DNA from 3 places in the Kitasatospora sp. NPDC056273 genome. Region 2 is predicted to be linked to each of the others. Evidence: riboswitches for the same ligand, from Rfam matches in the RefSeq annotation. Region 2 holds a riboswitch; each other region holds the start of a gene.
What was found. A riboswitch is a leader RNA that binds a small molecule or an ion and turns the genes downstream of it on or off. The one in region 2 is predicted to bind S-adenosylmethionine.
Positions count from the first base shown of each region.

Region 1: linked by a shared signal. The riboswitch ahead of ACFCY1_RS08690 (aminotransferase class V-fold PLP-dependent enzyme) and the one ahead of ACFCY1_RS20140 (IclR family transcriptional regulator) in region 2 are both predicted to bind S-adenosylmethionine.
Region 3: linked by a shared signal. The riboswitch ahead of thrC (threonine synthase) and the one ahead of ACFCY1_RS20140 (IclR family transcriptional regulator) in region 2 are both predicted to bind S-adenosylmethionine.

Region 1 covers NZ_JBHJSJ010000007.1:4,116-14,107, reverse strand. The annotation lists gene ACFCY1_RS08720 (ubiquinol-cytochrome c reductase cytochrome b subunit) at 1-317, opposite strand, end outside; gene ACFCY1_RS08715 (ubiquinol-cytochrome c reductase iron-sulfur subunit) at 314-1,366, opposite strand; gene ACFCY1_RS08710 (c-type cytochrome) at 1,375-2,184, opposite strand; gene ACFCY1_RS08705 (heme-copper oxidase subunit III) at 2,372-2,992, opposite strand; gene ACFCY1_RS08700 (hypothetical protein) at 3,389-3,814, shown strand; gene trpD (anthranilate phosphoribosyltransferase) at 3,930-5,006, shown strand; SAM riboswitch class IV at 5,115-5,233, shown strand; gene ACFCY1_RS08690 (aminotransferase class V-fold PLP-dependent enzyme) at 5,285-6,667, shown strand; gene ACFCY1_RS08685 (Lrp/AsnC family transcriptional regulator) at 6,671-6,952, opposite strand; gene ACFCY1_RS08680 (rhomboid family intramembrane serine protease) at 6,994-7,776, opposite strand; gene ACFCY1_RS08675 (hypothetical protein) at 7,978-8,241, shown strand; gene ACFCY1_RS08670 (NYN domain-containing protein) at 8,380-9,810, shown strand.
Region 2 covers NZ_JBHJSJ010000021.1:1,456-11,447, forward strand. The annotation lists gene ACFCY1_RS20135 (threonine/serine exporter family protein) at 1-1,038, shown strand, start outside; gene ACFCY1_RS20140 (IclR family transcriptional regulator) at 1,222-1,935, opposite strand; SAM riboswitch class I at 2,138-2,279, opposite strand; gene ACFCY1_RS20145 (hypothetical protein) at 2,365-3,570, opposite strand; gene ACFCY1_RS20150 (BTAD domain-containing putative transcriptional regulator) at 3,829-7,053, shown strand; gene ACFCY1_RS20155 (hypothetical protein) at 7,131-7,355, opposite strand; gene ddaH (dimethylargininase) at 7,513-8,325, opposite strand; gene ACFCY1_RS20165 (MFS transporter) at 8,400-9,695, opposite strand; gene ACFCY1_RS20170 (amino acid adenylation domain-containing protein) at 9,702-9,992, opposite strand, start outside.
Region 3 covers NZ_JBHJSJ010000038.1:5,794-15,785, forward strand. The annotation lists gene ACFCY1_RS28020 (trehalose-6-phosphate synthase) at 1-479, opposite strand, end outside; gene ACFCY1_RS28025 (glucosyl-3-phosphoglycerate synthase) at 596-1,633, opposite strand; SAM riboswitch class I at 1,745-1,881, shown strand; gene thrC (threonine synthase) at 1,898-3,178, shown strand; gene ACFCY1_RS28035 (MoaD/ThiS family protein) at 3,214-3,492, shown strand; gene ACFCY1_RS28040 (cold-shock protein) at 4,031-4,234, shown strand; gene groL (chaperonin GroEL) at 4,582-6,204, shown strand; gene ACFCY1_RS28050 (hypothetical protein) at 6,374-6,730, shown strand; gene ACFCY1_RS28055 (hypothetical protein) at 6,794-6,967, shown strand; gene ACFCY1_RS28060 (hypothetical protein) at 6,974-7,657, opposite strand; gene ACFCY1_RS28065 (PadR family transcriptional regulator) at 7,736-8,119, shown strand; gene ACFCY1_RS28070 (hypothetical protein) at 8,116-9,090, shown strand; gene ACFCY1_RS28075 (copper homeostasis protein CutC) at 9,178-9,864, shown strand; gene ACFCY1_RS28080 (HelD family protein) at 9,930-9,992, opposite strand, start outside.

The DNA.
Region 1 (9,992 bases), on a different contig from region 2:
GCGTAGGCCTCCGACATCGGGATGCCCTTGAGCGGCACGTACGAGCCGTCGTAGACGACCTCGGCCATCGAGGGCTTGAAGAACAGCGTCAGGTAGACACCGGTCAGGATGATGATGACGAAGGTGTAGAGGCAGATCTCGCCCAGCATGAAGGACCAGTGGTCCGGGAAGATCTTCCTCAGGTTGGCCTTGGCGAGGGAGTAGATCCCCAGCCGGCCGTCAGTCCAGTCAGCCGCGGCTTCCCACTTGTTGGCGGGCTTTTCACGCGTGCTGGAGGGCTTGGCGGCACCGGTCGTGGTGCTGCTCGCGCTACTCATCGAGCACGCTCCCAGTAGCTCGGGCCGACGGGCTCCGCGAAGTCGCCGGTGGCGACCAGGTTGCCCTTCTCGTCAGTGATGATCTTCAGCTGCGGCAGCGGGTGGCCGGCCGGGCCGAAGATCACGCGGGCGCCGTCCGCCAGGTCGAAGGTCGACTGGTGGCAGGGGCAGAGCGCGTGGTGGGTCTGCTGCTCGTACAGGCTGATCGGGCAGCCGACGTGGGTGCAGATCTTGGAGTAGGCGAGGATGCCCTCGAAACCCAGCTCCTTGGACTTGTCGTCCTTGATGTCCTCGGGCGCGATGCGGACCAGCATCAGGGCGTCCTTGGCGATCCGCTGCTGGAAGTCCTCGCTGTGCGTGGACAGGCCCTCCGGCATGGCGAACGTGAGCGAGCCGACGATGATGTCCTCGGGCTTCATCGGCTGCATGGTGTTCATGTTGATGAGCTGCAGCGGCTTGGTCTCGGTCGCCTCCTTCCAACCGGTCTCCTTGAGCTTCTTCTCGGGAAGCGGGCCAAGGTCACGGAGCAGGACCACGCCGGAGAGCGGGACCAGCGCCATGGAGCCGATCAGGGTGTTGCGGATCATCTTGCGGCGGCCGAAGCCGGACTCGGCGGCACCGGTCTTGAACTGCTCGATGACGTCGTTGCGGACCTCGTCGGAGGCCTCGATCGGGTGACGCTCGGCGGGCAGCTCGACGTCCGACATCAGCGTGCGGGCCCAGTGGACCGCACCCGCGCCGATCATGAACAGCGCGACGCCCAGGGTCAGGCCGAGCGCGAAGTTCAGCGCGCTGACGTGACCGAGCGGGAAGATGTAGACGATCTTGTCCGGGTCGATGGCCACGTACGAGGCGATGAACCCGACGGTGGCGAGCATCGAGACCACGAACATCAGCGAGACCTGGCGCTCGGCACGCGACGCGGCCTTCTCGTCGATGTCGGTGCGACGGGGCTCGTGGGCCGGCAGGCCCGGGTCGGCGAACGGGCTGCCGTGGTCGGCCACCTCGCCGGCGGAGCCGTGCGGCTCCGGGAGCTTCTCTTCTGACATGTCGTGGCTCATGACTTCTTGGCCTTGGTGGTGTGGGCGGCGACCCAGATCGCGACCGCGATGAGCGTGCCGAGGCCGAAGATCCAGCCGAACAGACCCTCGGTCACCGGACCGAGGCTGCCCAGGGTGAGACCGCCGGGGTTGGGCTCATCGTTGGTGGTGTGGCGGACGAAGGCCACGATCTGCTTCTTCTGCTCCTCGGGCATGGTGGTGTCCGGGAACGACGGCATGTTCTGCGGGCCGGTCTGCATGGCCTCGTAGATGTGCTTGGCGTCCACGCCCTCCAGCGAGGGGGCGTACTTGCCCTTGGTCAGGGCACCACCCTGGCCGGCGAAGTTGTGGCACTGGGCGCAGTTGGTGCGGAACAGCTCGCCACCCTTGGAGACGTCCTCGGGGTTGGTCGAGGTGAACTGCTCCTCCGTCGGGGTCACCGGGCCGGGACCGAGGGAGGCGACGAAGGCGGCGAGCTGGTCGATCTCCGCCTGCGAGTAGATGTTCTTCTTGCGCGGGACCTGGGCGCCGGGCTGCTGGGCCGGCATGCGGCCGGTGCCGACCTGGAAGTCGACAGCGGCGGAGCCGACGCCGACCAGGCTCGGACCGTCACTGCTGCCCTGGCCGTTCAGGCCGTGGCAGGAGGAGCAGCCCACGGCGAAGAGCTTCTTGCCCTCATCGATCGCGAGCGACTGCGCGGCGACGTCGGCCTGCGCCTTGTCGGCGGGCGCGAACGCGGCGTACAGCCCCCCGGTTGCCGCCAGGGCGAGAAGTAGGACGACCAGCGCCGCCAATGGGTGGCGCCGTCGTGCGGAGAGCTTTTTCACGGAATAACCCCGGTGTCAGGATCTGGTCGACTGGTGGGTGCACCCGGCGGCCGGTCTGGCCGGCACGAGGCTGCCTGTCTAGGGCTGCGCGCGCGGTCGGTCGGTGGGAGCGTCGGCACCGGCAGAAGCGGCCCGTCGCCGGTGAGGGCGGGGGCCGCAGCCGGTGGCCAGCGACCTGATCAGCTGGTTACTTGATCAGGTAGATGGTCGCGAACAGGCCGATCCACACGACGTCGACGAAGTGCCAGTAGTACGACACGACGATCGCGGCGGTGGCCTGCTCGTGCGTGAAGCGCTTGGCTGCGTACGTCCGTCCCAGGACCAGCAGGAAGGCGATCAGACCACCCGTCACGTGCAGCCCGTGGAAGCCGGTGGTCAGGTAGAACACCGTGCCGTACGGGTCGGAGGACAGCGACAGGCCGTCCTTCTTGACCAGCTCGGTGTACTCGAAGACCTGGCCGCCGATGAAGACCGCGCCCATGGCGAACGTGAGGATGAACCACGCCCGGAGCTTCTTCACGTCTCCGCGCTCGGCGGCGAACACGCCGAGCTGACAGGTCAGCGAGGAGAGCACCAGGATCGTGGTGTTGACCGAGGAGAAGGGCACGTTGAGGGCGTGGGCCTTCTCGGTCCAGAACTCCGGCCCCTTGACGGAGCGGAGCGTGAAGTACATCGCGAAGAGGGCCGCGAAGAACATCAACTCGGAACTGAGCCAGACGATCGTTCCGACGCTGACCATGTTCGGCCGGTTGACCGATCCGTGCGCGTGCCCGGTTTCTACTGCTGTTGCTGTCGCCACGACGGACATTATGTCGGTCCCTTATTCCGTCTTCACGTCGGGGGGTGTCCCTCGGAGTGTCCGGTGCGTGCGGTATGCCCGCTTGGGGGGCGACGGGGTGCCCGTACGGGGGGTGAGCAGCGGCGTGTCCCTTTTCTGATGGTTCCTCGGAGGAGCCTGGACCCCGTTGCCCGGCGCGCCGGTGCACGGTCGGAGTAGCCGAGGGAGGTAGGGGGGAGGGCGTCCGGGTGAGCCGTACGGGTGGACCGGGCGGGGTCGGGTGACGGGCCGTCCTCCAGGCGGGTGAGTCCGGGGCGCGGCGGCTTGAGGAGGAACGTGCGCGAGGGGGACTCGGCGGAGGGTGATCGGGAGTAGCATCCGGATCAGGCGAACGTGGTCCGGATCACACTTGAGGGAGCAGGGCCCATGGCGTACACGACCGATGAGACGCTCACCGTCCTCGTCTACAGCGACGACCGCAACACCCGCGAGCAGGTGCTGACGGCGCTCGGCCGCCGCCCTGCCGAGGACCTTCCGGAACTGTCCTACCTGGAGTGCGCGACCACCCCCGCGGTGCTCAAGGCACTGGAGAAGGGGGGAGTGGACCTCTGCGTGCTGGACGGCGAGGCCGTCCCGGCCGGCGGGCTGGGCCTCGGGCGCCAGCTCAAGGACGAGATCTACGGCTGCCCGCCGGTCCTGGTGCTGATCGGCCGGCCGCAGGACTCCTGGCTGGCCGCCTGGAGCCGGGCCGACGCCGCGATCTCCCGTCCGGTGGAGCCGGTGGCGCTGGCCGGGGCGGTCGCCACCCTGCTGCGGGACCGGCTGGCGAAGCGGACTCCGGCCGTCCGCTGAAATCCGCGCCAGGAGTAGGAAAGACAGGGGTAGAAGCGGGCGCTCCGCTCGATAGGCTGGCTCCATCCGTACGGACGTCCCCGGAGCGGGGAACCGACAACAGCTGGAGTCAGCCATGGTGAACGTGAACCCTGCGAACGGCGGTAGCGACCCCGCGCAGGTGGTCCGCACCTGGCCGGACCTCCTGGCGGCACTGTTGCAGGGGGAGGACCTCGACCGCTCGTCCACCGCGTGGGCGATGGACCGGATCATGAGCGGCGAGGCGTCCCCCGTCCAGGTGGCCGGGTTCATGATCGCGCTGCGGGCCAAGGGCGAGTCGGTCGAGGAGATCGCCGGCCTGGTCGACGCGATGTACGCGCACGCCGAGCCGCTGGAGATCCCCGGCCCGGCGGTGGACATCGTCGGCACCGGCGGGGACCGGGCGAAGACCGTCAACATCTCCACCATGTCGGCGATCGTCGCGGCGGCCGCCGGCGCCAAGGTGGTCAAGCACGGCAACCGGTCGGCCTCCTCGACCAGCGGCTCCTCGGACGTGCTGGAGAAGCTCGGGGTGGCGCTGGACCTCTCCCCCCGGCGGGTCGCCGAGGTGGCCGAGGAGGTCGGGCTGACCTTCTGCTTCGCGGCGAAGTTCCACCCCTCGATGCGGCACGCCGCCACCGCGCGGCGCGACCTCGGGGTGCCGACCGCCTTCAACATCCTCGGCCCGCTGACCAACCCGGCCAAGGTCACCGCGCACGCCATCGGCTGCTTCGACACCCGGCTGTCCGGGCTGATCGCCGGGGTGCTGGCCCGGCGGGGCGCCACCGCGCTGGTCTTCCGCGGCGACGACGGGCTGGACGAGCTGACCATCACCACCACCTCGCAGGTCTGGCTGGTGCGCGACGGGGTCGTCACCGAGTCCACCTTCGACCCGCGGGACGTGGGCATCGAGCTGGTCGGCATCGAGGCGCTGCGCGGGGCGGACGCCTCGTACAACGCCGAGGTCGCGCGGCGGCTGCTGGCCGGCGAGCACGGGCCGGTGCGGGACGCCGTCCTGCTGAACACGGCGGCGGCGCTGGTCGCGCTGGAGCTGGGCGACGCGCCGCTCACCGAGCAGCTGGCGGCCGGCATGGAGCGGGCCGCGAAGGCGATCGACTCCGGTGCCGCGCAGGACCTGCTGCGGCGCTGGTCGGAGGCCACCAGCCGGGCCTGAGGCGGCAGTTGGGGAGCCCGTGCCGGTACGCCGGCGCGGGCTCCCGTGCTGTCCGGATGCTGGATGCCCGTTTGACCACCCGGTGGACCCGGCCTAGAGTCTTCGCCAGGTCATGAGTGACAGCGCCAAGCCCCAGCTGGCTGTCCGGCAACCCTCCGTCCGTGGCGGGGTGCCCTGGGTGAGGACCGGGTCGTCACGGCAAGCCGTCCGTGCGACAAGCGCGGACGCCCGACGACTAGCACTCCCGGGGTCCCTTGCCCCAGAAGGAGTGCATCCCCATGTCTCTGGCCACCGAAATCCGCACCCCGCTCGCCGTCCTCGGCGCCGACGTCCAGGTCCCGCTCGCCAGCGGTGAGAAGGTCGGCTACGCGGCGCTCGACTACGCGGCGAGCTCGCCGGCGCTCCAGCGGGTGTGGGACGACGTCGCCGCCTACGCGCCGTACTACGGCAGCGTCCACCGCGGGGCCGGGTACCTCTCCCAGCTGTCCACCGACCTGTTCGAGCAGAGCCGCCGCACCGTCGGCGAGTTCCTCGACCTGCGCGAGGGAGACCAGGTGGTCTTCACCCGGGCCACCACCGACTCGCTCAACCTGCTGGCCTCCGCCGTCCCGGCCGGCACCCGGGTGTTCGCCTTCGAGACCGAGCACCACGCCTCGCTGCTGCCCTGGGCGCACGCCGGACTGGACGTCACCTACCTGCGGGCGCCGCGCTCGCGGGCCGAGGCGGTGGCCGCGCTGGACGCCGCGCTCGCCGAGGCGCCCGAGGGCCCCAAGCTGCTCTGCGTCACCGGCGCCTCCAACGTGACCGGCGAGCTGTGGCCGGTCGCCGAGCTGACCGCGACCGCGCACCGGCACGGCGCCCGGGTGGTGCTGGACGCCGCCCAGCTGGCGCCGCACCACCGGGTCTCGGTGCGCGAGCTGGACGTCGACTGGATCGCCTTCTCCGGCCACAAGATCTACGCGCCGTTCGGCGCCGGGGTGCTGGCCGGCCGGGCGGACTGGCTGGACGCGGCCGAGCCGTACCTGGCCGGCGGCGGGGCGACCCGGACGGTGGCCCGGGAGGCCGACGGCTCGGTGGCCGTGCAGTGGCACACCGGCCCGGCCCGGCACGAGGCCGGCTCGCCGAACGTCATCGGCGCCTACGCGATCGCCTCGGCCTGCCGGGCGCTGACCGAGGCCGGCTTCGACGGGCTGGAGGCCCGCGAGCAGCAGCTGATCGCCCGGCTGACGGCCGGGCTGGCCGAGATCCCGCAGGTCAAGGTGCTGAACCTGTTCGGCGAGGGCTCCGCCCGGGTGGGCGTGCTGTCCTTCGTCGTCCGGGACTGGAACAGCTCGCACTTCTCCGCCGCGCTGTCCGCCGAGTACGGCATCGGGGTGCGCGACGGCCTGTTCTGCGCCCACCCGCTGGTGCGCACGCTGCTGGGCGACGAGGACGAGGCACCGTCCGAGTGTGGTGCGCCCGAGCCGTCGCTGCCGGGCGAGCGCAGCCTGAACGCGATCCGGGTGAGCTTCGGCGCCGGGACGCCGGACGAGCACGTCGACCGCTTCCTGACCGCCGTCCGGGAGCTGGTCACGGAGGGCGCGGCGTGGAACTACCGCAACGAGGGCGGGCGCTGCGTCGCCACCGTGCAGGTCGAGCGGGGCCGGCGCGCCGAGGGCTGACCGCTACTCGTCCAGGCCGAGGGCGAAGGCGGCCTCCAGGTCGTGCTGGGAGTAGGTGCGGAAGGCGATCTGGGTCTCGGTGTGGGCCACGCCCGGGACCTTGTTGAGCCGGCCCGGGATGACCTCGGCCAGGTCGTCGTGCCGGCGCACCCGCACCATCGCCACCAGGTTGTAGCCCCCCGTCACCGAGTAGACCTCGCTCACGCCGTCGATGGCGGCGATGGATTCGGCGATCTCCGGGATGCGGTCGACACTGGTCTTGATCAGGACGATGGCGGTGATCACAGTTCGGGCTCCTTTGTGGGGTGCCGCCAGCGTATCGGGCGTCAGCCCGGTCGTCGCGGGGGGTGGCGGACCACGGTGCAGGCGTAGAGGAACCCGGCCGAGAAGCCGATCACGTGGACCAGGTACGCCACCCCGGGGCCGGCCGCGTGCACCGACCACCACTGCAGGACGAACCAGAGGCCGAGCACCAGCCAGGCCGGGAAGCGCAGCGGCAGGAAGAACAGCAGCGGGACGAGGGTGGTCACCCGGGCCCGGGGGTGGAGGCGCAGGTAGGCGCCGAGGGCGGCGGCGATCGCCCCGGAGGCCCCGATGAGCACCCGGGTGGAGTTCGGCGAGTGCGCCTCGGCGAGCGCGAAGCCGTACGTGGTCAGGCTGCCGGCGGCCAGGTAGAAGACGGCGTACCGGGCCCGGCCCAGCCGCCGTTCGACGGTGGGGCCGAAGACCTGGAGGAAGAGCAGGTTCCCGAGCAGGTGCAGCCAGCCGGCGTGCAGGAAGAGCCCGGTGAGGACGGACAGCGCCGGGCGCTTGCCCGGGGTCGGGGCGGCCGGGCAGCCGGGGACCGGGTCGGGGGCCTCGGCGAGCTGTTCGGCGGTCAGCGGCCGTCCGGCCAGCACCTCGGCCGGGACGGCGCCCCAGCGCTGCTCGTACCGCTGCTCCGCGCAGACCCGGGCCTGGCCGGTGCCGTACAGCGGGTTGAGCCCCGCGGCCGGGCCGAGCAGGAAGACCAGGGTGTTGAGGGCGATCAGGGCGTAGCTGACCACGGGGGCGGTCGCCGCCGGGCGGCCGCCCCGGGCGGCGGTGTGGTCGGGGACCGCGAGCGCCATGCGGCCAAGCATCCCTCCGGGCGCCGCAGGTGACACGGCGGTTTACGGCAGGTGGACTAGCCCGGGTGTTCAGGCAACCGGTGGTCGCGACGGTTGCCCCAGGCAATAGGCTTGGGGCGGGCATTCCCGCCTCCCGCCGCCGACGCCGGGGCTCCGGGGGGAGCGCCTGCCCCACCCAGGGACCACCCGAGAGGACCCCCGATGACCGTCCCCGCTCTGACCGCCGAGACGCGCTGGCGCTGCACCCTGTGCGGCAATCTCACCCGCTTCGACGTGACCCGCACCGCGCGGGTGACCGAGTTCCTGCACTTCGACCTGGCCGGCGAGTCCAAGGTCGAGGAGACCGAGGTGCTGAGCGAGACCGTCGAGTCGGTGCGCTGCCGCTGGTGCAACGCCGTGGACCAGGTCGAGCTGGTGGCCCGTCCGGGCGCCGAGGAGACGCAGGCCCCCGCCGACCAGGGCTGATCCCCGCCGCGGCGGCGGGGTGGGTGCGCGGCGCACCCGCCCGCGCCGCACGGGACAATACAGAACAGGACGCACGGAGCGTGCCGACGGGGGGCGGCCGCGGCCGTGCCCCGCTGGACCAGGATCGGAGCCGAGGACGTGGTGGACGCAGCGAAGGAGCCCGGCGCAGCCCAGGGGCTTCAGCCCGCTGCGGCCGAGGCCCCGGCCGAGGCTGCCGGGACGGCGGACGGCGCCTCCGGGTCCGCGGCGGAGCGCGCCGTCGAGAAGCTCGACCGGCCGCTGCCCGAGGGCGTGCGCCGTCGGGTGGTCGGCCTGGCCTCGGACGCGCTCGGCGGGGTGCCGCCGGCCGAGCTCCCGCAGAGCCTGCGTCAGTACGTCAAGTTCACCCCGGCGCGGCGGGCCAAGTACGCGGCCACCGCGCTGGCGGCGGCGCTGGAGGCGGAGCCGGCCTTCCGGGTGCGGATAGCGGAGCGGCTGCGTCTCGGGCAGCCGGACCTGGTGAAGGCGCTGGAGTCGGGCACCGTCCCGAGCGCGGCCGATCCGATGGACGTCGCGGCCGCCGCCTACCTGGTGCGTTCGACGGGCTGGAGCCGGCTGGTGGCCGAGGCCGGCGAGGAGGCCGAGCGGGCCGGTGCCGAGGACGCGGCCGCGGAGGCGGTCCGGCTGGTGGAGAAGCTGCAGGCCGAGCTGGCCGAGGTGCGGGCCTCCGCGCGGGCGGACGCGGACCGGCAGCGGGCCGAGTCCGACGGCGTCCGCAGGGAGGCCGAGTCGCTGCGCAAGAGGGTGCGGTCGCTGGAGAGCGACACCCGCCGGGCGCAGGCCGAGACCCGCCGGGTGGCCGGCGAGCTGGACGCGCTGAAGGCGCAGGCCGCGGCCGAGCGCGGCGCGGCCGAGAGCGAGGCGCGCCGGCTCCGGCACCGGGTCCTGGAGCTGGAGAACGCGGCCGAGCAGGGCCGCCGTTCGGCCCGCGAGGGGCGCAGCGTGGAGGACATGCGGCTGCGGCTGCTGCTGGACACCGTGCTGCAGTCGGCCCAGGGGCTCCAGCGGGAGCTGGCGCTGCCGGTCGCCCAGATCCGCCCGGCGGACCTGGTGGAGGCGGTGGTGCCGGGGGCGGCCTCGCCGCACGACGTGGCCCGGCGCGGGCTGGCCGAGGACGATCCGGCGCTGCTGGACCAGCTGCTGGCGATCCCCCAGGTGCACCTGGTGGTGGACGGCTACAACGTGACCAAGACCGGTTATCCGACGCTGCCGCTGGAGCAGCAGCGGATCCGGCTGCTGGGCGGGCTGGCGATGCTGGCCCAGCGGACCCAGGCGGAGGTCACCTGCGTGTTCGACGGGCAGGACCTGGACGTCCCGGTGATCATGGCGCCACCGCGCGGGGTCCGGGTGCGGTTCAGCCGGACCGGGGAGACGGCCGACGAGCTGATCCGCCGTCTGGTGCGGGCCGAGCCGCAGGGCCGTCCGGTGGTGGTGGTGTCCACCGACCGGGAGGTCGCGGAGGGCGTGCGGAAGGCGGGCGCGCGCCCCGTGGCGTCGGTGCTGCTGCTGAACCGGCTGGCCCGGCCCTGAACCCGGGGAGGTTCGCATGATGCCTGGTCAGGGCCTGTTTCGGAGCATTGTGCGAGTCCGGTGAAGTCAGTGTGGGGACCGGAGTTCACGCCTTCGGGGGAGTGGCAAAACGGATAGATCTTCACTAGGGTCTGGCGTCAAACCTATTTTCCGGAATCTCATCCCATCAGGTGAGCCCGTTG
Region 2 (9,992 bases):
GCCACCAGGTTCCAGCCGCTCGGCGGCACCCTGCGGTTCGAGCAGACGGCCGACGTCCTCCACCTGGTGCACCGGCTGCGGGCGGGCGAACTCGACGGGCCCCGGGCGCGCGCCGAGCTGGACCGGATCCGGCGGGCGCCCGCCCGCTGGCCCGCGTGGGTGGCGGACTTCGGGGCGCTGCCGGTCGGGGTCGGGGTCTGCATCTTCCTGCAGCCGGTGGTGGCGAACGTGCTGGCCGCCGGGCTCGGCTCGCTGATCGTGGTGGGCCTGACCGTGCTCGCCCGGCGGCGGCCGCACCTGCGGCCGCTGCTGCCCGTCACGGCCGGCTTCCTCGTCGCGCTGCTGGTCCTGGCGCTCGCGCGGGCCTCGCTGCTGGACGGGCCGCTGCGGACGATCGTGGCCACCCTGGCGATCCTGCTGCCGGGCGGGCTGCTGGTCACCGGGCTGTCCGAGATCGCCGCCGGCGCGGCCAACGCGGGCACCGCCCGGCTGGTCTCCGGCGCCGTGCAGCTGACGCTGTTCCTCGCCGGGGTGGCCGCGGCCGCGACCGCGATCGGCATGCCGTCCACCGCGCTGGCCAACGTGCAGGTGGCCAAGCCGAGCTGGTGGGTGATCGCGCTGGGGCTGGCGATCGCGGTGGCCGGGGTGGTGGTCAACGTCCACACCCCGCCCTCGGCCATCCCGTGGATCGTCGCGGTGATCGCGGTGAGCGTCACCGCCCAGGTGGCGGTGGGGTCGGTGCACGGCGCGGCGATCGGCGGCCTGGCCGGGGCCGTAGCCGCCGCGGTCGCGGCCACCCTGGTGCACTGGCTGCCGGGCGGTCCGCTCTGGCAGGTGCTCTACCTCCCGGCGTTCTGGATCGTCGTGCCGGGCTCCTTCGGTCTGCTGAACACCGCGCAGATCGAGGTCGGCAACGGGGCGCAGTCGCTGCTGGCGGCCGTCTCGGCGGTCTTCGGGGTGTCGATCGGCACACTGATCGGCGCGGTGATCAGCCGGATCCCCCGTCCCAGCCTCACCGGCCTGCCGCACCGGGCCTGAGCCGGTCGGAACCAGGCCCGAGCCGGGCCCGAGCCAAGCCGGACCCGGGACCGGTACGGGCCGGAACCGGGCCCCGGGGCGCGCGGAGGTGCGCCCCGGAGCCCGGAGTCTCGGAACCCGAGGTTCGGAACCCATGACCAGGGAACCCCGGAACCTCGGAATCCGAGAGCCTCGGAACCCCCGTCAGGGCTGGCGCAGGGCCTCGGTGAGCCGGTGGGCCGCCTCGACGACGGCCTGGGAGAGCTGGGCACCGGGGTGGCGGCTGAGCCGTTCGATCGGCCCGGAGACCGTGACGGCGGCCACCACCCGGTTGGACTGGCCGCGGACGGGCGCGGCCACGGAGGCGACCCCGACCTCGCGCTCGCCGACGGACTGGGCCCAGCCGCGGCGCCGCACGCCGCTCAGCGCGGTGGCGGTGAAGCGGGCCCCTTGCAGGCCGCGGTGGAGGCGCTCGGGCTCCTCCCAGGCGAGCAGGATCTGGGCGGCGGAGCCGACCTTCATGGGGAGGGTGACCCCCACCGGAACGGTGTCGCGCAGGCCGGTGAGCCGCTCGGCGGCGGCCACGCAGATCCGGACCTCGCCCTGCCGCCGGTAGAGCTGGGCGCTCTCGCCGGTGGCGTCCCGCAGCTGGGCGAGGACCGAGCCGGCCGCGGCCAGCAGCCGGTCCTCGCCGGCGGCCGCCGAGAGCTCGCCGAGGCGGGGGCCGAGCATGAACCGGCCCTGGACGTCCCGGCTGACCAGGCGGTGGTGTTCGAGTGCGACGGCCAGCCGGTGGGCGGTGGGCCGCGCCATGCCGGTGGCGGCGACGAGGCCGCCCAGGGTGGCGGGCCCGGCCTCCAGGGTGCCGAGGATCGAGGTGACCTTGTCGAGCACGCCGACGCCGCTCGTGTTCTCCATGGGATGGGTACTCCAGTCTCAAGGCCCGGGAGCAGCGGGTCCGCGCTGCTCACGGCGGCTCCTGGCGGGGAGCCGGGGGGTGTGGTCAGCGAGGACAGGCCGGAGAAGTCGGCCGATTGCCTGCGCCGGGCACGAGACGGGTACGCGAAAGGACCGGGGCGGGAAGCGCCCGGGCGAAGGACAGCACAGAGAGCACCGTGTCTCCTCATCTTTCCCGCGCCACAGTGGCGACAGGCCGGAGTTGGCACTGCCCCCGCCAACACGGCGCGTACTTCGGACGCCGGGTCGAACGGGGAGTTGCCGGGGCTTCGTAGGGCCGGTCCCTCCACCCCTCTGGATGATTCGCCAGGAACGATACAAGACATCCGGGGCGGGTCGGCAAGTCCCCCCGCCCTCGACCCGCCCTCGACCACGCCCCGCGGGGCCGGCTCAGCGGTGGCGCGGCCCCGACAGGCCGGTGCACGGGGCCCCGTCCGGGCTGCCGGGGAGGGTCGCGTCCCAGGCGTGCAGGGCGGCGAGGGCGGCGGTGCGCTCGCGGTCCGTGGGCCGGGTGCCCTCGGGGCCGAGCAGGTAGTCGGCGACCGGGGTGAGCAGCAGGGTGGCGTCGCCGGCCGGGAGCAGCAGCGCCTCGTCCCACTGGTGCCGGATGACGGTGCGGCGCAGCAGCGTGCCGTGGCGCGGCGAGGTGCCGTGGCACGGCGGGGTGCCGGCAGAGGTCCGGCGGCGGAGTTCGGGGGCGACCTCGGCCTCCAGGACGGTGCGGACGTCCCGCAGGGCGCCGAGCGGCACGTGCTCGGCGGCGAGGTCGAGGAGGGCGGCGGCCTCCGGGGCGAGCCGGTAGGCGGCGACCACCGCGGCGGTCTCGACGGGCTCGAAGGGCTGCCCGGCGAGCCGGGCCACGTCGATCACGTCGCCCGCGAGGAAGGTGCGCCCGAGCCCTTCCTCGGCGAGGGCGATCAGGCATTCGACGTGGTCGTCGGCGGCCAGGTAGGGGCGGACCGGGACGGTGGCGAGGTCGCCGGGGAGCGCGGCGGTCGCGACCCGCACCTGGTACCACGGGTCGAGCAGCGGGTCCCCGGCCGGCCAGCGCAGGGTGACGGCGGTGTGCCGGGGGCGCTCGCCGAGCAGGGTGACCTCCACGGACTCCACCGGGTGGTCGGTGACCAGCCGGTTGACGGCCTGCCAGAGCGAGGCCTCGGTGGGGCTGACGAGGCTGAGCTCGGCCAGCGGCCGGGGCAGGTCGGGCGGGTAGTAGCCGGCCAGCGGCAGGTCGCGGATGGGGCGGACCCCGGTGGCGTCGGCGAGGTCGCGGGCGACCCGGGCGTAACACTCGACCCGGTCGCGGGCGCGCCGCAGCTCGTCCCGGGCGTGCGCGCCCATCCGGACGTCCTCCCGGGCGAGCGCGGCGAGCACCAGGTACGGGAGGTGGCGCTCGCCCCGGGCGCGGTGGAGCAGTTCGACGGGTCCGCAGGCCGGGTCGACGTCGAGCAGGCGGTGGAGCAGGTCGGTGTCCAGGCCGCCGTGCCGGTCCGTGACCCGGTCGGTGCTCGACGCCGTACTCGGTTCCGTGTTCCGGTCCGCGTTCGGATCCGCTTTCCGGCCGGTACTCAGGTCGCTGTTCCGGTCCGTGTTCATGGGCGTCCGCCTCCGAGAGCCGTGGGGGTCGCCGGTCGGCGGCCGGGCGACCGGGGACGTGGCGGGTCCGGCGGTGAGGGGCCGGGCCGACTGCGGGCGCCACATCACCGATTGTGGCGACGGCCGATCAACACCGGATCACCACCGGGTCGACGATCTCTCGACATCCCGCCAGGTCCCGTGGGTTGATAGGGACTCACCAATTCGGGGGTGGCACGTGCGGGCGGGGGCGAGCACATGAAGCGGGCAGGTGCAGGCATGGATGATTTCCGGTTCTCGGTGCTGGGCTTGATGCGGGCGCAGCGCGGCGCGACCGTACTGAAGGTGGGCAGCCCCCAGCAGCAGGCGATGCTGGCGGTGCTGCTGCTCCGGCCCGGCCACGGCGCGAGCGCCACCGACCTGATCGACGCCCTGTGGGGCGAGGAGCCGCCGGGCACCGCGATGACGACGGTGCGCACCTACGCCTGGCGGTGGCGCAAGGTCCTGCACGGCGAGGCGCCGGACGCGCCGACCGTGCTGACCTCGGTCGGGGACGGCTACCGGCTGGTGCTGCCCAAGCACGCGGTGGACGCGGCGCAGGCGGAGGAGCTGGCGGCGCAGGCCGAGCGCACGGCGGCCGCCGGGGAGCCGCAGCAGGCGCGCGACCTGCTGAACCAGGCCCTGGAGCTGTGGCAGGGCGAGCCGCTGGCCGGCATCCCCGGGCCGTTCGCGCAGCGGCAGCGCCAGCGGCTCCAGGAGCTGCGGCTGACCCTGCTGGAGGAGCGGATCGCCCTGGACCTGGCGCTGGGGCGCTACTCCCGATGCATCCCGGAACTGACCTCGCTGACCACCGAGCACCCGCTGCACGAGCGGGCGTACGGGCTGCTGATGCGGGCGCTGTACCAGGCCGGGCGGCAGGCGGACGCGCTGGCCGTGTTCCGGGGCGCGCGTCAGCTGTTCCTGGCCGAACTGGGGGTGGCGCCCGGGGCGGAGCTGGACCTGCTGCACCAGCGGATCCTGGAGGGGGACCCGTCGCTCGCCGCCCCGGCACCCTCCGTCGCGCTCGTCCCCGTCGCGCTCGTCCCGGGCCCGGCCGCCGCCGGTCCGGCGGAGCCGGCCGCGCCCGGGGCCGAGGCACCGGACCCGCCCACCGGACCGGCGGCGCCGAACGCCCCCGCCACCGCACCGGCCGGGAACACCGCCCCGGCCGGGAGCAGCTCACCGACCCCCAGACCGGCCCAACTGCCGCCCGACGCTGCCGACTTCACCGGCCGATCGGTCCTGGTCGAACGGCTGGGCAAGGCTCTCGGCGGGGCGCACGGAGGGGCGCCCGACAGAAACCCCGGCGCACCGGGCCAGCAGGCGCTGGTGATCGCGACCGTGGTCGGCATGGGCGGAGTCGGCAAGACCGCGCTGGCCCTGCACGTCGCCCACCGGGTGCGCGAGGCCTACCCGGACGGGCAGCTCTACGTCGACCTGCGGGGCGCCGACGCCACCCCGGCCGATCCGGAGGCGGTGCTCAGCGGCTTCCTGGTGGCGCTCGGCGTGCCGGCCGACGCGGTGCCGGAGGGGCTGGACGCCCGCTCGGCGCTGTTCCGCTCGGCGGTGGACGGCCGGCGGCTGCTGCTGGTGCTCGACAACGTCCACGACACCGCGCAGATCAGACCGTTGCTACCGGGTGCGGTCGGCTGCGCCGTGCTCACCACCAGCCGGACCCGGCTGTCCGGCCTGCCCGCGACCGTCCAGGCCGACCTCGGCGTCTTCGAACCCGAGGAGGCGCTCGAACTGCTGGGCCGCACCATCGGCGCCGAGCGGCTGGCCGCCGAGGCGCAGGCCGCCCGGGAGCTGCTGCTCGTCTGCGGCCACCTCCCGCTCGCGGTCCGGATCGTGGCGGCCCGGCTGGCGGCCCGGCCGAGCTGGACGGTGCAGACGCTGGGCCGCCGGCTGGCGGTCGAGCGGCGGCGGATCGACGAGCTGCGGATCGGCGACCTGGAGGTGGCGGCGGCCTTCGAGCTGAGCTACCGCCAGTTGACGCCCGCCCAGGCCCGGGCGTTCCGGCTGGCCGCCTCGGTGGACGGGCCGGACCTCGGGCTGCAGGCCGCGGCCGCCCTGCTGGACCTGGACGAGTACGACGCCGAGGACCTGCTGGAGGCCCTGGTGGACGTGGCGATGATGGAGTCGCCCTTCCCCGGCCGCTACCGCTTCCACGACCTGCTGCGCGCGTTCGCCCGGCGCCGTCCGGACGATCCCGGCGCGGCCGTGGCGGCCCGCGACCGGATGCTGGACCACCTGCTGGCCACCGCGTGCTCGGCCTTCCAGCACGCCGTCCCCGGGGATCCGGCGGCCGGCGCGCTCGGGCCGGCCCGTAGCGCGGGCGTCCCGCTGGACGGGCCGGACGGGGCGCGGGCCTGGGCCGAGGCGGAGGGTTCCGGGGCGATCGCGCTGGCCGCGCAGGTGGCGGGCTGGAGCGTCGCGGACGACACCGACGGCCCGACCGGCGGGCCTTCCGACGGCCCGGCACCGGACCCCTCCGACGGACCGACCACGGACCCGCTGCGCGCCGCGATCGACCTGCTGATCGCGCTCACGCCGTTCGTCCTCGCCCCGCCCAGCCGCCAGCTGGCCACCACCGCGGAGGCCCTGGCCGCCGCCGCGGTCCACCGCGCCGACCACCGGGCAGCTGGTCGGGCGCACTTCCTGCGCGGCAACGTCGCCCTGGCCGCCACCCGGCTGGAGGAGGCGGAGGAGGCCTCCCGGCTGGCGGTGGCCGCCTCCCGCGCGGCGGGCGACACGGTGATCCTGCGCCAGGCGCTGAACGACCTCGGCCTGGTCTGCCAGTTCCTCAGCCGCTACGACGAGGCCGTCGGGCACTACGACGAGGCGCTGCTGCTGGCCCGCGAACTCGGCCACCGCTCCGGGGCGCTGGTGACGACGGTGAACGCGGCGCTGGCCCGGGTGCGCAGCGGGCGGGCCGCCGAGGCGGTGCCGATCTGCCACGAGGCGCTGGCCGAGCTGCGGACCCGGAACGACGATCCGGGCCGGGCGTACACGCTGTACGTGCTGGGGCTGGCGCTGCACGGGCTGGGGCGGCACGAGGAGGCGGTCACCTGGTTCGGCGAGTGCCTGGCGGTGGCCTCGGCGTCCGGTCTGCGGGCCCGGGCCGGGCACGCCCGCTACCGGATGGCGGACAGTCTGCGCTCGCTCGGCCGGACGGAGGAGGCGCTGGAGCACGCCGGGCAGGCGCTGGAGCTGTGCGAGGAGCTGGGTGCCGAGCGGGACCAGGGCCACGCGCTGCTGGTGCTGGGCCGGACGCTGGCCGACCTCGGGCGGGAGGCCGAGGCGTACGGACGGCTGCGGGAGGCGCACCGGATCTTCGTCCGGCTGGGGCTGCCGGAGGCGGCGGAGGTGGCGGGGCTGCTGCCCCGGGCCGAGGGTCCGGATCCGTCGACCCCGTCGGGCCGGGCGGTCCGGCGGGCCGCCGACCGGCTCTCCTCGGGCTGCTGAGGAATCGATCCTGCTGGCGGTTCCGGTGCGTTCAGGAACTGGTGCGCAGGAACCGGTGTGCTCAGGAGCCGGTGCGTTCAGGAGCCGGTGCTGTTCCAGTCGCCGTTGCCGCCGGTCGGGGTGGGGGTCGGGGTGGGCGTCGGCGTCGCGCCGCCGCCGCTCACCACCGTCGCCACCCCGGCGTCGGCCGCCGCCCCGGCGACCGTCACCGAGAGGCCGGCGCCCAGGGCGACGGTCACCCCGAGGCCGACCGTGAACAGCCGGAGGCGGGTGCGGATGGTGGTGGCCGGACGCTGCGTCATCTCTGGTACTCCTCGGCTCGCTTCCCTGCTGGGAAGGGGTTCCGTCGTGGTGTGGCACCAGTCTGGCCGGGAGCGTTCAACGGTCGATCTACAGTCGAGCACCGGTGATCACCAATGATCACCGGTGCTCCGTGGGCCGCCCGCTCAGGCCGCCCGCTCAGGCCGCCGCGCGGATCTCCAGGGTGCAGCACTTCACGCTGCCGCCGCCCTTGAGCAGCTCGCTGAGGTCCATCCCGATCGGCCGGAAGCCGCGCTCGCGCAGTCGCGAGGCCAGTCCCACGGCCGCCTCCGGCAGCACCACGTGCAGGCCGTCGCTGATCGCGTTGAGGCCGAACACCTCCGCGTCGGCCCGGTCCGCCAGCAGCGCGTCCGGGAACAGCCGCCGCAGCACGGCACGGCTGCCGGCCGAGAAGGCCTCCGGGTTGTACATGATCTCGTCGCCGTCCAGCACGGCGAGCGCGGTGTCCAGGTGGTAGAAGCGCGGGTCGACCAGCTCCAGGCCGACCACCGGGCGGCCGAAGAACTCCTGCGCCTCCGCGTGTCCGTCGGCCACGCTGCGGAAGCCCCGCCCGGCCAGCACGTAGCTCGCGGTCGTCAGCAGGTCCCCCTCGCCCTCGTTGACGTACTCCGGGTCGCGGGTCTCGAAGCCCCGGGCGCGGAACCACTCCAGGTAGGCCGGGCCCTCCGCGGCCCGCTCGGTGTTGCGGAAGCGCGCCCCGAGCACCCTGCCGTCCACCACGGTGGCGCCGTTGGCCGCGTAGACCATGTCGGGCAGGCCGGGCAGCGGGTCGATCAGGTCGACCCGGTGGCCGAGCTCGCCGTACAGGGCGTGCAGCCGCTCCCACTGGGCGACGGCCAGGTCGGTGTCCACCGGCTTCGCCGGGTCCATCCAGGGGTTGATCGCGTAGGTGACGTCGAAGTGGGTCGGACGGCACATCAGGTAGTGGCGCGGGCGGGCGGTGCGGGCCATCGGAAGCTCCTCGGAAGTCGGGTACGGGCGGCAGGGGCGGTACGGGCGGTGCGAGCGATACGGGCGGGGGCCGGTCAGGCCGTGGGGGCCGGCGGCCGGGTCGGGAAGTCGCGCAGGCCGCGCAGCGGGCTGGCCAGCAGCACCGCGCCCGCCGACAGCAGCACGCCCGCCATCAGCCAGATCGTGCTGCGGGCGCCGATCGCCTCGCCGAGGTAGCCGCCGAGCAGGGCGCCCACCGGGATCGCGCTGTAGTTGAGGGTCGCGGAGCTGGCCCGGATCCGGCCGATCATCGCGGGCGGGCAGTAGCCCTGGGAGAAGCTGCCGGCGAGGACGTTGCCCGCCACCACCCCGCAGACCGCGACCGCCCAGGCGAGCGCGCTGACCACCAGCGGCAGCCGGTCGCCCGCCAGCGGCAGCAGCAGGATGAAGGGCGCGACCACCAGTTCGCAGACCAGCAGCCCACGCGCGCTGCCCAGCTTGCGGGCGACCCGTCCGGCCAGCATCGCGCCGGCCAGTCCGCCGACGCTCACCAGCGCGAACACCCCGCCCACCGCGCCCGGTTCGAGCCCCACACTGCGCACCAGGAAGACCGTCTGCACCGCCTGGATGCCGTTCAGCCCCAGGTTGCCGACCGCCGCGAAGCAGGCGAACGTCCGCAGGTACGGGTCGCGCAGCAGGAACCGGACGCCCTCGCCGATCTCGCGCGGGATGCCGCGCCGCTCGGACACCGGCGGGGGGCGCTCCTCCGTCCTGATCCGCCGCAGGAACACCGCCGACACCAGGTAGGTGAGCGAGTCCGCGAACATCCCGCTGGCGGCGCCGAACGCCTGGGAGAGCAGACCGGCCGCGCCAGGGCCGGCGATCTCGGCCGCCGAGGCGCCGGAGCGCAGCTTGACGTTGGCCTCCAGCAGGTCGGCCTTGCCGACCAGGGTGGGCAGCACCGCGCCGTAGGCGGTGGAGAAGAACACCTTCACCGCCCCGGTCAGCAGGGCCACCACCACCAGGTGGGCCAGCGACAGCACCCCCAGCCAACTGGCCACCGGCACGCTGCCGAAAAGGAGGAGCAGCAGCAGGTCGCAGACCAGCATCACCCGCAGCCGGGGCCAGCGGTCCACCCAGGCGCCGGCCAGCAGGCCGAGGAACAGCCAGGGCAGCCAGGCGGCCGCGTTGATCACGCCCACCGCGAGGGGGCTGGCGCCCAGGGTGACCACGGCCACCAGGGACAGCGCCACGCTCCCGACGGCCGTACCGAAGTTGCTGGTGGTCTCACCGATCCAGAGCCGGCGGAAGTCCCCGTGGGCCCACAGGCCCCACCTGCTGCGCGGCCGGTCCGGCGGTGCCGGTGACTCGATCGGGACGGTGGTGGTCATCGCGGCTCACGCTCCGGACTTCTCGGTGTTCTGGGACTTCTCGGCGTTGTCGGTGGTGCCGGCGCTGTCGGTGGTGCCTGCGCTGTCGGTGGTGCCTGCGTTGCCGGTGGTGCCGGCGCTCTCGGGCCGCAGCTTGTCGGCGAGGACGGCGGCGATCCGGGCGAGCGGCTCCGGCCGGGCCAGGTCGCCGTGGCCGAACGGCAGCCGGTGGCCCTCGATCAGCCCGTCCAGGTGAGGCCGCCAGGCCTCCTCGTACGGCCAGTCGGCCGGCTTGCCGAGGGTGGCGCCGAAGAAGAC
Region 3 (9,992 bases), on a different contig from region 2:
GCGTTCGGGGCGGCCTCGGCGGCGAGGGCTTCGGCGAAGGCCTCGTTGTAGGCCCGGTAGGCGGCCCATTCGGTGCGGAAGGCGGCGTCGAAGGAGGGCGCGGTGGGGGTCGCGTAGAGCAGGTGGTGGACGAACCAGAGGGTGGAGTTGGCGACGCCGTTGTAGGCGCGGGCGAAGGTCAGCGGGTCGATGTCCAGCATCCGTACGGCCTGGCCGCCGACCTCGTGGCCGGCCAGGTCGAGGCGGCCGTGGGGTGCCTCGGCGGCGGCCCTGCGGTCGGAGTCGTCGAGGGCGGCGCAGACCCAGACGGCGTTCGGGTCGTCGATGGCGGAGAGGCCGGAGACCAGGCCGCCGCCGCCGCGGCGCAGGGTCAGCGTGCCGTCGTCGGCGGTGCTGAAGGACACCGGTCCCCGGTTGGACGCCACCAGGACGGGGGCGGTGCCGGTCACGCTCGAACGGTTGGTCGTGAGATCGCCCATGGTTGGCATGTTGCCGTGGGGTCGGCGTGGCAAACCCGTGCGGCCCGTCGAAGAGAGGGCCCAGGGCCTCTCTTTCGGATCACGTCGCGCGCCTGGCATGATCCGAAAGAGAGGCCCTAATGGCGGGCGGCGTACTCGGGGAGGGTGTGGATCGGGGGGCGTTCGAGGGCGGTCACCGGGTGGGTGTGGGCGGTGAAGGCGCGGGTTTCCGGGTCGCGGGTGAACTGGGTGAGGTGGGGGTGGACGAGGTCGGCGGAGGCCTTGAGGCGGTGGGTGCGGTCGAGGCGTTCCAGGGCGGTCCGGTAGATGGTGGCGGCCATCCGGCCGAGGGCCTGGCCGTCCTGGTGGCGGTGGTGCCGGACGCCGACGTCCACCTGGGCGAGGGCGTCCAGGCCGGCCAGCTCCAGGGCGTCGACCAGCAGGCCGAGTTCGACGCCGTAGCCGGTGGGGAAGGGCAGCCGTTCGAGCAGTGAGCGGCGGGCCGCGTACTCGCCGCCGAGCGGCTGGACGAAACCGGCGAGTTCCGGCCAGTGGAGGTTGAGCAGGGGGCGGGCGACGAGTTCGGTGACCCGGCCGCCGCCGGCTGGCAGGACGGCGCCCTCCGACTCCAGCGGGCGGTCGTACATGGCCTTGACCAGCTGGATGGACTCGTCGGTGAGCAGCGGGCCGATGATGCCGGAGACGAAGGCCGGGTCGAACTCGCGCAGGTCGGCGTCGACGAAGCAGACGATGTCGCCGTGGGTGACCAGCAGCGAGCGCCAGAGCACCTCGCCCTTGCCGGGGACGGCGGGCAGCCGGGGTAGGACGGCGTCGCGGTGCTCGACCCGGGCGCCGGCCTCGGCGGCGACGGCGGCGGTGGCGTCGGTGGAGCCGGAGTCGACGACGACGAGTTCGTCGACGAGCGGGAGGCGTTCCATCAGCTCGCGGCGGATGGTGCGGACGATGTCGCCGACGGTGGCCTCCTCGTCCAGGGCGGGGAGGACCACGCTGACCGTGCGACCGGTGCGCTCCTTGGCGTCGAGCAGGGTGCGGACCGGCCGGTCGGCCGCGCTCCAGGAGCGGCGGCGCAGCCAGGACGCCGCCTGCGGGAGGAGCGCGGGAGTCGGTTCGGCGGGCACGGAGATCTCCTCGGCGAGGTCGGTGGGACGGGTCATCTCGCTTGGCGGACGGTCCCGTTCAGGTTTGACGCCTTCGGATACAGTCTTCGTACAGCGGTCGGACCTTTGCACGCCGGGGTCTCCGTTGAGCACCACCACAATTTCACAAGCTCATCCAGAGGGACTGAGGGAACGGCCCGTTGACGTCCCGGCAACCTTCTCGCGCGGCTGTCTGTCGACAGGCCCCGGCGGGACAGGTGCCAATTCCGTCCCGTGTCGCGACCGCGCCACGGGGAAGATGAGGAGAGAGGCCTCGCCATCATGGCTATCGACACTGCCGCACCTGTTTCCGTCGACCTCGGCCCGGCCGCCGCGCTGTCCTGTCGCGAGTGCGGCACCCGCTTCCCGCTCGGCCCCAGCTTCGCGTGCCTGGAGTGCTTCGGCCCGCTGGAGATCGCCTACGAGTTCGGCAGCGAGGGCGCCGAGGAGCTGCGCAAGCGGATCGAGGCCGGTCCGGCCTCCATCTGGCGGTACGCGCCGCTGCTGCCGGTGCCGGCCGACGTGGCGTCCAAGCCGAACCTGAACCCGGGGTGGACCCCGCTGGTGAAGGCGGACAACCTGGGCCGGGAGCTCGGTTTCACCGCCCAGCTGCACGTCAAGGACGACTCCGGGAACCCGACGCACTCGTTCAAGGACCGGGTGGTCGCGTGTGCGATCGAGGCGGCCCGGGCGTTCGGCTACACCACGCTGTCCTGCTCCTCCACCGGCAACCTGGCCGGCGCGGTGGGTGCGGCGGCGGCCCGGGCCGGGTTCCGGTCCTGCGTGTTCATCCCGCACGACCTGGAGCAGGGCAAGGTCGTCATGGCCGGGGTGTACGGCGGCGAGCTGGTCGGCATCGAGGGCAACTACGACGACGTGAACCGCTTCTGCTCGGAGCTGATCGGCGACCCGGCCGGCGAGGGCTGGGGCTTCGTCAACGTGAACCTGCGGCCGTACTACGGCGAGGGCTCCAAGACGCTGGCGTACGAGATCTGCGAGCAGCTCGGCTGGCGGCTACCGGAGCAGATCGTGATCCCGATCGCCTCGGGCTCGCAGCTGACGAAGATCGACAAGGGGCTCCAGGAGCTGATCAGGCTCGGCCTGGTCGAGGACCGGCCGTACAAGGTCTTCGGCGCCCAGGCGGAGGGCTGCTCGCCGGTGTCGGCCGCGTTCAAGGCCGGCCGGGACGTGATCAAGCCGGTGAAGCCGGACACCATCGCCAAGTCGCTGGCGATCGGCAACCCGGCCGACGGCCCGTACGTGCTGGACATCGCCCGCCGTACCGGTGGCGCCGTGGAGGACGTCACGGACGCCGAGGTTGTGGCGGCGATCCGGCTGCTGGCGCGGACCGAGGGGATCTTCGCCGAGACCGCGGGCGGGGTGACCGTCGGCGTGCTGAAGAAGCTGGTCGAGACCGGGCAGCTGGACCCGGCCAAGGAGACCGTCGCGATCAACACCGGCGACGGGCTGAAGACCCTGGACGCCGTCTCCGATTCCGGGATGACCGCCGTCATCCGCCCGACGCTGGACTCGTTCCGCGCCGCCGGCCTCGTGTCCGCCTGAACCACCCGATAGGCCCCGCCCCCGCTAGGAGAGTCATGAGCGCCACCGTCCGCATCCCCACCATCCTGCGCACCTACACCGACGGCGCCGCCGAGGTGACCGCCGAGGGTGCCACCCTGGCCGAGGTCGTCGCCGACCTGGAGAAGAACCACGCGGGCATCGCGGCCCGCATCCTGGACGACACCGGCAAGCTGCGCCGCTTCGTGAACGTCTACGTGAACGACGACGACGTGCGCTTCGCCGAGGGTCTGGCGACCGAGATCAAGGACGGCGCCAGCGTCTCGATCATCCCGGCGGTGGCCGGCGGCTGCTGAGCCGACAAAGCAGAACCCGCGGTCGCCCGCGCGTACGGAAATCCGTTCTCCGTATGCGCGGGCGACCGCTCGCATTCCGGCGGGAATATTTCCGGGTCGAGTCGGAGTAGAGTGTGGCTCGGCTGGGAACAGGGTTTCCCTTTCGGCCCCCGCAGTGCTCGGCCCGGGGGCGTCCGGCCGCCGGGGGCGGACCGTGAAACATGTCAGGCAGATGTCAGAATTCGCGCGGGCATTTGAGTAATTCGTCCGCTATGTCCGGCGTGGAATGCCGAGATTATTCCGATTCGATCCGTCCTGTCCCTTGACGCCTTGGCGGAATTACCGGCGGTTGGCCCTGTTGCAGAGGGCGTCGATCCGGATACATTCAGCGGCGGTCGACGCAATCACCCGCTCACCGGAGGCCGCCCGGCGTTCCGCGCGGATGGTTGCGGCGTGCACGGCTGCGCCCAGGGGGGGTTCCCCGGGCCGGCCTTCAACCAACCCGGGCCCGCGACCTGCGGGCACGTGAAGGGCCAGCACAGCACTAGGGGAGTTCGGAATGGCTCAGGGCACCGTCAAGTGGTTCAACGCGGAGAAGGGCTACGGCTTCATCGCGGTCGACGGTGGTGCGGACGTCTTCGTCCACTACAGCGCGATCCAGATGGACGGCTACCGCACCCTCGAGGAGGGCCAGCGGGTCGAGTTCGAGATCTCCCAGGGACAGAAGGGCCCGCAGGCGGACATGGTCCGCGCGGCGGTCTGACCCCTTCCGACTCCAGGAGCTCGGCGCGGCCCTACGGCTGGTGACCACTCGCTTCTCGACGGGCCCGTGCGACGCGTGTCGTACGGGCCCGTCGGCGTTCCCCGACGCGGCTCCGCAGGGGCTCGGGCGGGGCTCCGGCGACGGCTCGCGGATCGTCGATTGGGCTTGCACTCGACCACCCGGAGTGCTAATCATTGGCGTTAGCACTCACAGCGTGAGAGTGACAGCGGACCGGGTCGGTGAGGCCCCCGGGAGCGGTAGGGGAATGGACCCCCGCACACCAGGGCCGTCCGTCGCGGGCACCCCTTGGTCCGAGCAGTCGACCGTGTCCCGGAGGACCACTTCAGATGGCCAAGATCATCGCCTTTGATGAGGAAGCTCGCCGCGGCCTTGAGCGTGGCATGAACCAGCTCGCCGACGCCGTGAAGGTCACGCTCGGCCCCAAGGGCCGCAACGTCGTGCTGGAGAAGAAGTGGGGCGCCCCCACGATCACCAACGACGGTGTCTCCATCGCCAAGGAGATCGAGCTCGAGGACCCGTACGAGAAGATCGGTGCGGAGCTCGTCAAGGAGGTCGCCAAGAAGACGGACGACGTCGCGGGTGACGGCACCACCACCGCCACCGTGCTCGCCCAGGCCCTGGTTCGCGAGGGTCTGCGCAACGTCGCCGCCGGCGCCAACCCGATGGCCCTGAAGCGCGGCATCGAGAAGGCCGTCGCGGCCGTCTCCGACCAGCTGCTGGCCCAGGCCAAGGACGTGGAGACCAAGGAGCAGATCGCCTCCACCGCCTCCATCTCCGCCGCTGACACCCAGATCGGCGAGCTCATCGCCGAGGCCATGGACAAGGTCGGCAAGGAAGGCGTCATCACCGTCGAGGAGAGCAACACCTTCGGTCTGGAGCTCGAGCTCACCGAGGGCATGCGCTTCGACAAGGGCTACATCTCCGCCTACTTCGCCACCGACCTGGAGCGGATGGAGGCGACGTTCGAGGACCCGTACATCCTCATCGCCAACTCCAAGATCGGCTCGGTCAAGGACCTGCTCCCGCTGCTGGAGAAGGTCATGCAGAGCGGCAAGCCGCTGGTCATCATCGCCGAGGACGTCGAGGGCGAGGCCCTGTCGACCCTGGTCGTGAACAAGATCCGTGGCACCTTCAAGTCCGTCGCCGTCAAGGCCCCGGGCTTCGGTGACCGCCGCAAGGCCATGCTCGGCGACATCGCCATCCTCACCGGTGGCACCGTGATCTCCGAGGAGGTCGGCCTCAAGCTGGAGAACGCCGGCATCGACCTGCTGGGCACCGCCCGCAAGGTGGTCATCACCAAGGACGAGACCACCATCGTCGACGGTGGCGGCGACAGCGAGCAGGTCGCGGGCCGCGTGAACCAGATCCGCGCCGAGATCGAGAACAGCGACTCGGACTACGACCGCGAGAAGCTCCAGGAGCGCCTCGCCAAGCTGGCCGGCGGCGTGGCCGTCATCAAGGCCGGCGCGGCCACCGAGGTGGAGCTCAAGGAGCGCAAGCACCGCATCGAGGACGCCGTCCGCAACGCCAAGGCCGCCGTCGAGGAGGGCATCGTCGCCGGTGGTGGCGTCGCCCTGCTGCAGGCCGGTGTCGCCTTCGACAAGCTGGAGCTGGAGGGCGACGAGGCCACCGGTGCCAACATCGTCAAGGTCGCGCTGGAGGCCCCGATCAAGCAGATCGCGACCAACGCCGGCCTGGAGGGTGGCGTCGTGGTGGAGAAGGTGCGCAACCTCCCCGCCGGTCACGGCCTGAACGCGGCCACCAACACCTACGTCGACCTGATCGCCGAGGGCATCATCGACCCGGCCAAGGTGACCCGCTCCGCGCTGCAGAACGCCGCCTCCATCGCGGCGCTGTTCCTGACCACCGAGGCCGTCATCGCCGACAAGCCGGAGAAGGCCGCCGCGGCCGCCGGCGGCGGCATGCCGGGCGGTGACATGGACTTCTGATCCTGATCGCTCCGATCGGATCGGCTGGTTCCTCGTCCGTGTGGGCGGCTCCCTTCGGGGGGCCGCCCACACGGCGTTTCGGCGTCCGGCGGCGTCCGGAAGCTCCGGGGCCCGGGCGTTCGGACGTCCGGCGTTTCGGCGTTCGGGCCGGTGGACGGAGAATGGACGGATGGCTTCCGACGACATCGAGACCGCCCTGCACAACGCGCGGGCACTGATCCTGGCCGACCTCACCGCGCGGGACGTGGCGGACGCCGCCGTCGTCTCGCTGGTGGAGCAGGCCGTGACGCACCGCCGCTGGTGGCTGGAGCAGTGGCCGGACGGCACCGAGTACGTGCTCGGGCTGGTCGCCCAGGACGTCCAGGACGCGCTGCTGGAGGCGTACGGGCGCTGGCCGCTGTGCACCGGGTGCGCGGCCGACGGGGACCCGCACGCGCTGAGCGTGGAGCCCGAGCTGGGGCCGGAGCCGCACTGGGTGTGCGGCAAGCAGGGCGCGGTGGTGGCGCCGGTGGGGAAGCTCGCCTAGCCCGGCCGGCTCGGGGCCGGGGGTGCCTTCCGGGGGTGGTGCGCGGGTGGGTACGGTGCGCGCATGAGGCGCTGGGTGTGGGGTGTGGCGGGCGGGTGCTGCGGGCTCGGGCTGTGGTGGGCCGTACTGGAGGCGGCGGGGGCCGGCCACGACGCGTGGTGGGCCGTGGCCGGGCGGGTCCTGGCCGTGACGGGGGGCGTGGCCGCCGCGGACCGGGTGCGCGGGCGGTGGGGCTGACGGGCCTCAGAGGGTGCCGAGCTCCGCGGTCAGGTTGGCGCGGGCGGCCGCGGTGAAGCGCTCGCGGGCGGCCGGGGTGCGGTAGAGGTCCGGCAGGGCGAGCAGATGGCGCAGCACGGCGGCCCGGCCGGCCGCGAAGTCCGGCGCGGGGACGAAGCCGTACTCCTCGCGGACGGCGGCCGCGTACGCCGCGTACGCCTCGGGGGAGCCGCCGAGGACGGCGAGGTCCGCGTCGCAGAGCACCTCGCCGTCGCGGTCGCCGGGGGCGGGGTCGTGGCCGACGGTGAGCAGCACGAGGCGCTCGACCTCGGCGACCCGCTCGGCGGGCAGCCCGGCGGCGGTCAGCGCGCGGACGGCCAGGGCGGCGCTGCGCTCCTCGTTCTCGGTGCGGTCGGGGCGGTAGACGGCGTCGTGGAACCAGGCCGCGAGGCGGACGGCCTCCGGGTCGGCGGCGTGCCCGGCCAGCTCGTCGACCAGGCCCAGCACCGCGCGCAGGTGTGCGGCGGTGTGGTAGCGGCGCTGCGGCTCCGACCAGCGGCGCAGCAGCTCCCGGCCGTACGGCTCGGGGTCGACGGCGGCCCCGCAGCGGTGCAGCAGGGCGGTCCAGGCGGCGAGCAGGTCGTCGGTGGGCAGGTCGGCGAGCGGTTCCTCGGCGGGCGGGGCGTCCTCGGTGGTCGGCATGGCGACCATTGTGGCGGCCCGGTCGGGTGCCGGACCCGGGGGAGTGGGCGCTGGACCTATAGGTAGGTTGACGATATATGTAGTCGTATGACAGAACGCTCCATGCAGGAGCCCACGCTGCTGCTGCTCACCGCGCTGGCCGACGCCCCGCGGCACGGCTACGCGCTCATCCAGGAGATCGCCGCGATCTCCGACGGCCGGGTCAAGATGCGCACCGGCACGCTCTACGGGGCGCTCGACCGGCTGCTGGGCCAGGGCCTGATCGAGGTCGCCGCCGAGGAGGTGGTGGACGGCCGCGCCCGGCGCAGCTACGCGCTGACCGCCGCCGGTCGCGAGGCGCTGGCCGCCGAGGCGGAGCGGCTGCGGGCGGTCGCCACCGAGGCCGAGCGCCGGCTGACCAGGATCCGGTCGATGCTGCCGGGCAAGACCGGGTCGCAGGGGCGGCCCGCGACGGGGGGAGGCCTCTCATGACCACACCGGTGATCGGCGCGGGGCCCTCGGCGGTGCTGCGGGCCGCGCTCCAGCTCTACCCGGAGCCGTACCGCCGCGAGCGGGGCGAGGAGCTGGCCGAGGTGTTCGCCGACACGACGGCGGCGGGCGGCCGGCCGGCGGTCGCCCGGGAGGTCCTCGGCCTGGCGGTGTACGGGCTGCGGGTGCGGCTCGGGCTGACCGGCGCCACGGCGGCCGGGCGGCTGCTGGCGGTGGTCGCGCCGATGCTCGCCGGGGCGGTGGCCGGCGCCACGCTGGTGGCCTGGCTGACCACCGCGCACCGGATCGCCAACCTGCTCTCCTGGGACGACTCGTACGGCGCCTACTTCTCGTCGTTCTGCCCGCCGGTGGCCGCCGTGCTGCTCCTGGTGGCGGGGCTGCTGGGGCGCTGGACGGCGGTGCGGGGCAGCGCGCTGGTCCTGGGGGCGGTGGGGCTCTACAACCTGGCGGACGCCGTCTGGTCCTCCTCCTTCGACCTGTGGTGGAGCGGCTACATCGCGATGGCCACGCTGCCGCTGGTGCTGGCGGCGCTGCTGCTGGCGGCGGCGCCGACGGACCTGCTGCCCCGGCCGGGCCTGCGCGCGGCCGGCCTGGTGCTGGCCTCGGGGGCCGTGGGCGGGCTGCTGGAGGCGGCCCAGAGCTGGGACGACACGACCTTCCCGCTGGACCTGGTGTGGTTCGTGGTGATGCTGGTCGTCCCGCTGCTGCTGACCTTCGCCGGGCTGCGCGGGCGGGTGGCGCCGACGGCGGCGGGGGTGGCGGCGCTGGTGCTGGCCGGGCCGGGCTGCCTGTTCAACATCTGGCGCGGGTCCGGCGGGGTCTCGCAGCTGCTGCCGGCGGTGGGGCCGTCGGTGGCCGCGCTGGTGCTGGTGGCGGTGGCGGTGCACCGGTTCGGCCGGTCGGAGGCGGTCGGGGCGTCCGGTGCGATCGGGGCGGTCCACGGTCCGGCGTGACCGGGGGGTTCGGGGGGCCGTTCCGGCGTGACCGGAACGGCCCCCTGGGAGTTTCCGGGGGCGGTCCGATGTGGCAGGCTGTCGAATATGTCTAGACCAATTTTCGAAGTCATCGCGCTGACGCCCCAGGACGCCCAGGCCGCCGAGTCGGGCGGCGCCGACCGGCTCGAACTGGTCACCGACATGGCCGCCGACGGGCTCACCCCGTCCGTCGAGGACTTCGGCCGGATCCGGGCCGCCGTCGGCATCCCGCTGCGGGTCATGCTGCGGATCCGGGACGGCTTCGCGCCCGGCGACGTGGACGGGCTGTGCGCCCGGGCCGCCGCGCTGCGGGCCGAGGGGGCCGAGGAGTTCGTGCTCGGCTTCCTCGACGCCGACGGCGCCGTCGACCTGGCCGCCACCACGGCCGTCGCCGAGGCGATCGCCGGCTGCCGCTGGACCTTCCACCGGGCGATCGACCACAGCGCCGACCGGGCCGCCCTGCGGGCCGCCGTCGGCGGGCTGCCCGGCCTGGACACCTTCCTCACCTCCGGCGCGGCCGCCGGGGTGGACGCCGGGCGCGAGGTGCTGTCGGCCGAGCTGGCCCGGGCCGGCGAGCCCGGGTACCGGCAGCGGATCCTGATCGGCGGCGGCCTGCGGGCCGAGCACCTGAAGGAGCTGCGGGCGGAGGGCTTCGACGCCTTCCACGTCGGCGGCGCGGTGCGGGTCGACGGCTGGCGCACGCCGGTGGACGCGGCCAAGGTCGCCGAGTGGCGGGCGCTGATCGACGCCTGAGCGCGGGTGCGCCGGTGCGGGCGTTCGTACGGAAGGGCCGGTCCGCGGACCGGCCCTTCCGCGCACTACCGCAGCTGCTCCGGCAGCGGCTCGCGGTGCAGCACCGTCAGCCCGGAGACCGCACGGGT